2 regions of the Gordonia sp. NPDC058843 genome follow, and region 1 is predicted to be linked to the other one. Evidence: riboswitches for the same ligand, from Rfam matches in the RefSeq annotation. Region 1 holds a riboswitch; the other holds the start of a gene.

Region 1 (3,203 bases):
ACCCTGCGCGCCGAACCGGACGTGGAGCCCCTGGTCTTCCACGCCAGCACCTTCCGTGCCCTCGAGGCGCGCAAGGACCCCAACCGGAAGTGAGTCTCCCCGCAGCATGAACACGGTCGGTCTCGGACTGCCTCTGCCGCATTCCCCGCGGAACGCGGCGGCTTCCGACGCGCCGTCCGATGGTCCGCTGCGTGACACGTTCGGCCGCGTCGCGAAGGATCTCCGGGTCTCTGTCACCGACCGCTGCAATCTTCGCTGCTCGTATTGCATGCCCGCCGAGGGTCTCGACTGGATGCCCACCGACCAGGTGCTCTCCACCGACGAACTGATCCGGGTGCTCACCGTGGCGGTCCGCGATCTGGGTATCGAGCGCATCCGATTCACCGGCGGGGAGCCACTGCTGCGGCGCGACCTGGAGGACATCATCGCGGCCGTGGCCGGCCTCCCGCAGGCCCCCGAGATCGCGATGACAACGAACGGACTCGGCTTGCCCAGGCGGGTCGAGGGCCTGGTCGAAGCCGGCCTGGACCGCATCAACGTCTCGCTGGACACCATCGATCCGGCACGCTTCGCCGAGATCACCCGCCGCGACCGGCTGCACGACGTCCTCGACGGCCTCGCGGCAGCACGACGCGCGGGCCTCGACCCCGTGAAGGTCAACGCGGTCGTGCCCGAGCGCGCCGATCTCCCCGGCGTCCCCGACCTCCTCGCCCACTGCCTCGAGCACGGTTACGAGTTGCGGATCATCGAGCAGATGCCCCTCGACGCCGATCACGCGTGGCAGCGCACGCGGATGGTGACCGCCGACGAGATCCTCGCGACGTTGCGTGAGCGATTCACGCTGCTGCCCGATCCGGCGCCGCGCGGTAGCGCACCGGCCGCCACGTGGCTCGTGGACGGTCACGAGGGGCCGACCGGTCCCGCGCGGGTGGGAGTCATCGCGTCGGTCACCCGCCCGTTCTGCGGGGACTGCGACCGCACCCGGCTCACCGCGGACGGGTCGTTGCGCAACTGCTTGTTCGCGACGTCGGAGACAGATGTGCGGGCCGCCCTGCGCACGCTGCCGGACTCCGACGTCGACGCCGCGATCGCCCGGTTGTGGCGCGCGAACACCTGGGCCAAGGCAGCCGGCCACGAGGTGAACGTCGCGGGCTTCCGCCAGCCGGACCGACCGATGTCGGCGATCGGCGGCTAGGCTCGCGTCCGATGCAGCTCACCGTTCGTTTCTTCGCTGCCGCGCGTGCCGCGGCCGGCGCCGAGGAGCGGGTCGTCGAGATCGACCCGTCGACCACCCTCGGCGTCCTCGAGCACACCCTCGCCGCCGGAAACCCTTCCCTCGCGACGGTTCTCGAACGCTGTTCCTACTTGCGTGACGAGATCGCGTTCTCCGACCGGGCGCGCCCGCTCGGTACGTGCACGACACTCGACGTCCTCCCCCCGTTCGCCGGTGGCTGACGCCACAAAGTGCTTGTGACCTTTGTCACATAACGGCGGGGTAACAGGATGGGCACGGGACGGCCACTAACCCGTTGAACTGCGATGACGGCCGAAGTGGGTCGAGAGACCCGGATCCGGGCCGAAAATCGCTTGCGCGCAAGCAGGTGATTCAGTCCAACGAACGACGTACTGTTCGAGACGTCCTCCTCGGAGGTCACGACACAGCAACCAAGACATAACGTCCCACCGGCCGCGCCGAGCCTCGTTCCGCCGGTGGGAACGACAAGCAATCTAGGAACGAGGACGGGGGACCCAAACCTCATCCCCTGAGACCGGGCACCACACCAGGTGTCCTCGGGGTTAAGTCCCGGAAGTCGCGGCAACCACCACGACGACCCGAGACCGAGCACCTCTCGCTCGAACCCGACAGCTGACTTCGTAGGCGCGTGGAGAGAGGAAACACATACATGTCCGGACGTCATCGCAAGCAGACGACCAGCACGGCCGCCAAGACCATCACAAAGGTCGCCCTCACCGGCGCAGTCCTCGGCGGCGGAGCAGCCCTCCTGGGCACCGGCACCGCCAATGCGGCCACCGACGCCGAATGGAACCAGGTCGCGCAGTGCGAATCCGGTGGCAACTGGGCCATCGCGACCGGCAACGGCTACCACGGCGGCCTCCAGTTCGCGCCGAGCACCTGGTCCGGCCACGGTGGCGGCGAGTTCGCCCCGACCGCCGATCAGGCCTCCCGCGAGGAGCAGATCGTCGTCGCCGAGCGTGTGCTCGGTTCGCAGGGCAAGGGCGCATGGCCCACCTGCGGCACCGGCCTCTCGGGTTCGACCCCGCGCAGCGCGCCGACCGACACCCCGCGTGAGATCGCCCCGGTCCTCCCCGGCGGTAACGGCAGCGTTGACCTGGCCAAGACGACCGAGGACGTCGCCAAGCAGGTCACCGACGCCCTCACCGAGGCCGGCGTCAGCCCCGAGGTCAAGAACCTCTGGCAGGCGGCCAAGGACAGCGGTGTGTCGCTGAACCAGGACCAGATCAAGCTGTTCAACGACAACAAGCACCTGCTGCCCAACCCCTGATCGCTGCCTAACGCCTGATCCGGGACACAGACGAAGGGCCCCGCACGATGATTCATCCGTGCGGGGCCCTTTTCCAATTGTCGGGGCCCATTCGACGACAAGCTGCCACCGGAGTCCCCGACGTCGTGATGCAGGACCGCATGCCCGAAACCGCCTCAGCCAGTGCCAGTGCCTGAGACCACCGCGCCACCCGCCGTCAACTGGCAGTGGTGGCCGGCCGCCATCGTCTTCGTCGCCGCACTACCTGCCGCAGCTGTCACCCTGTACGACGTGCAGAAAGGCGCAGCTCTCGCAGTCGGATTGCTCCCTGCCGCAGCTCTCGGCATCGCCGCGCCGCGCCGACGCCGAATCGCCCTCCTGACCTCCGGTTTCCTGCTCGGCATCCCCATGGCCCTCGGTTCCGCGGTCTCCTCCACCCCGGCAGCCGCCGTCATCGGGATCGCGGCATTCTGCATCGCCGCGGTGGCGCTGTGGATCCGAGGTGCGAACACGCGGATCGGTGCGCTGCTGTCCACCCTCGTGATCCCGATGGTCGGAGTCGGACTCAGTTACCCCGATACTTCTACGGCGGTGACGCTCACAACCCTGTTCTTCGCCGGCTCGGTCCTCGTGTGGCTGCTGTCGCTGGCCGTGCCCGACGGCGTCAGCGGACCGCAGCCCGCACAGGCTGTTCCGACA
Region 2 (3,203 bases), on a different contig from region 1:
CCGACGTGATGGGCGTCCGGGTAGTAGATGATCAGGTCACCGGGCTCGAGGTCGTCTCGCGCCACTGATTGCCCGCCGGCCATCTGCGCCTGACTCGACCGTGGGATGGTCTTGCCCGCCTGGCGGAAGGCCCACACCATGAGTCCCGAGCAGTCGAACGAACTCGGTCCGGTCGCGCCCCACACGTACGGATCCCCGATCCGGGTCAGCGCGGCGTGCGTGGCGATCAGTCCGGCGGCGGTGCCCTTGGGCACCAGTCGCGGATCGAAGTCGAAGGTCGGACCGCGCAGCGCAGCCAGCTGCTTGCCGGTCATGGACTTGTAGATCGACCGGATCTGGATCGCCTGGAGCTGCAGATCGGCCTGCTTGGTCTGCAGGTCACCGCGAACCCGTTCGGCGCGCGAAACCGCCTCGGAGGCGGCCACGGCCGTCTGCTCGGCGTCCTTCTTGGCGATGGCGGTGCGTGCCCGCACCTTCTTGATGGCGGTCAGGTCCACCGACGCCTGACGCGAGATCATGTCGAGGCCCGACATCTGGTCGAGAAGCGCCTGCGGGGAGTCGCTCACCATCACTGCGTAGAGCCCGCTGACCCGCGCGCCCTGGTAACTGGCGCGGACGATCGCATCGACCCGGTTCTGGTGCACCGCGAGCTGAGCACGGCTGGTGTTGAGCGTCTGCTGCGCCTCCGCCGCGGCCTTCTTGGCCGACGCGACGATCCCCCGTTGCTTGTCGTACTCGATCTTGGCGTTGTGCATCGCCTCGGTGGTCTTCTCGGCGTCGATGCCCAGCTTCTTGTAGCGGTCGAGCAACTGGTCGGCCGACCGTGCCGGAACCGCATGGGCGTCACCGATTCCACCGGAAACGGTCGGGACGAGCGTTGCCAGCGCCGTCAGGACACAGATTGCGAGCATCAGCGGACCCGAACGCAGACGTGGTCGCGTCGCGCGCGCCCGTTCCTCCCCGATCAGCACGGTCGTACCCACTCCCTCGTGTGTGCTTGTCGATCTGCGAGCAGTCCCGGCCCCCGACGACCACCCTAGGGCGGCCCGCAGTACCCCTGGACCGATTCGGGCGGATCGCAGATCGCGATACCCCCGTTCGGTGACCCTCGTGCTCAGTCTGCTCTCGTGGTTCGGTTGTCGTCAGTACCGACGGATACCCGTCAGGGTCCATTCCTTGACGGCGTCACGCTTGACCGGGGTGCCGTAGTTGGACGAGTGGACGAACTGTCCGTTGCCGACGTAGATGCCGGCGTGGCCGCCACCGTTGAAGATCATGACGTCGCCGGGCTTGGCGTCGGAGTAGGACACTGCGCGTCCGCCACCGAGCTGGCCGTAGCTGTCGCGCGGGACGGTCTTGCCGGCCTGCTTGTAGGACCAGTAGACGAGACCCGAGCAGTCGAATGCGTTGGGGCCGGCGGAGCCGTAGGAGTAGGGCGAGCCGATCTTGCTCTCGGCGGCCTTGACGGCCTTCTCACCCGCGGTCAGCTGCGGCTGGCCGAGCGGAGCGCCACCCTGGGGGCGGAACTGCTGCGGGATCTGGTCCGGCGCGATGCCCGGCACGGTGAACTGTCCCAGGTTGGGGATCTCGACCGTGGCCGCGGGCGACTTCTTCACAGGCGTGGCCTCAGGCGCCGGCTTGGCCTCGGGGGCCTTCGCACCGGGCAGGGCCGGGATCTCGAAAGTGCCCAGCGGGGTGTGGACCGGGGCGGCGAGCGCAGGGCCGGCAGCTGCGGCGAGCGAACCGAGCGTGATCGATCCGGCGATCACCGCCTTCTTGGCGACCGTGCTGCCGCGGTTGGGCTGTTCCAAACGATGTTTGGCCACGAAGCGAGTTCTCCTTCAGATCTTCCTCTACCGCCGACCGAGTTAGCTGTCGGGTTCGGGCCGGAAGAGTGGCCCTACACGTTTTCGAACATGAGGCATCCACTGGACACTCATGCATGGCAACGCGATTCACCCCGATTCGGAACGGATTCGCGCGAGAGACATCAGTGATGATGCGCTCCGACGAGCCCGCCCGAAGGTTGTGGTTCCCCGGTTCGCCGCGAGGGCGATTGAGCGGTGACTACTGCGGACCACTTCTGTTGAAGCGGGACGCTCCGCAAAGGTCTCAGAAAGGTTACGAAATCGGATGCGCTCTGTCCACTAGGCGACTGACAGCCAAACCTCGCCCGATTTTCAACCGGCCCGCAGCACCGTGAGAGAGGCACGCTGATCTGTGCCCTGAACTGCAGTTTTGGCCGATCTTGCAGATCGTGCAGCACCACTCGTCACCATTGCAGCAGCCTGCAGAACGTCGATTGCGAGGTCGAGTTCGGCGTCGGCGTCGGCAGTCGCAGTCGTTACCGAAACTCCACCTTCGTCCGGCATATCGTCCCAGCTCGGGCCGCCAAACAGCACCGTCATCATGCACCCGTCGCAAGCGACGGGACGAGCCGGGCAGCGCGCGCAGTCGACGTACATAGTGTGATCTCCATCTCATCTGACGGGGTGGGGCCGTGTCGGCCCTCGTACGGGTCCTTGTGACCGTGAGAGCACCGCATTTCTCACGTCCAGGTGGAGACTAGGGGCGCCCACCGACAAGTCCGTCGAACAGCGATCGACACAGCAGTCACACGAGCCACACGCCGAGCAGTCGGTGCGTCGGCGTCGTGATGTCAGTGGATCGAACTAGTGTTCGCCGGGTGACGCAGACCAGCGTGGACGGCTCCCCCGCGGGGCAGCTCACCTTCGCCGACCTGGAGGCCGCCGATCAGGTGGCCACGGGCGAGACGTCGAACGAGTTCAGCGACCGCTCCCTCTTCGACACGACCCTCGTCGTCGTCGACCTCGAGACCACCGGGTCGGACCCGGCCCGTGACCGGATCACCGAGATCGGCGCGGTCAAGATCCGCGGCGGTGAGGTCATCGGCGAGTTCGCCACCCTGGTCGACCCCGGTCGTCCGATCCCGCCCCAGATCGTCACCCTCACCGGCATCACCACCGCGATGCTGACCGACGCACCGCGGATCGAGTCGGTGCTGCCCGCGTTCTTCGAGTTCGCCCGCGGTTCGATCCTGGTGGCGCACAACGCCCGCTTCGACATGGGTTTCCTGCGCCAGAACGCGATCCGCCTCCAGCTGCCGTGGACGTTCAGCCTGAGCCTGTGCACGGTGACCATGGCCCGGCGCATCCTCACGCGCGACGAGGCGCCTACGGTCA

What was found. A riboswitch is a leader RNA that binds a small molecule or an ion and turns the genes downstream of it on or off. The one in region 1 is predicted to bind cyclic di-AMP.
Region 2: linked by a shared signal. The riboswitch ahead of ACFW3F_RS11560 (C40 family peptidase) and the one ahead of ACFW3F_RS05890 (transglycosylase family protein) in region 1 are both predicted to bind cyclic di-AMP.

What each region holds. Positions count from the first base shown of each region.
Region 1 covers NZ_JBHYNC010000005.1:178,278-181,480, reverse strand. The annotation lists gene ACFW3F_RS05905 (flavin reductase family protein) at 1-93, shown strand, start outside; gene moaA (GTP 3',8-cyclase MoaA) at 107-1,195, shown strand; gene ACFW3F_RS05895 (MoaD/ThiS family protein) at 1,207-1,455, shown strand; cyclic di-AMP (ydaO/yuaA leader) riboswitch at 1,681-1,898, shown strand; gene ACFW3F_RS05890 (transglycosylase family protein) at 1,905-2,525, shown strand; gene ACFW3F_RS05885 (FUSC family protein) at 2,694-3,203, shown strand, end outside.
Region 2 covers NZ_JBHYNC010000013.1:67,788-70,990, reverse strand. The annotation lists gene ACFW3F_RS11565 (NlpC/P60 family protein) at 1-911, opposite strand, end outside; gene ACFW3F_RS11560 (C40 family peptidase) at 1,143-1,826, opposite strand; cyclic di-AMP (ydaO/yuaA leader) riboswitch at 1,843-2,073, opposite strand; gene ACFW3F_RS11555 (hypothetical protein) at 2,181-2,411, opposite strand; gene ACFW3F_RS11550 (DEDD exonuclease domain-containing protein) at 2,657-3,203, shown strand, end outside.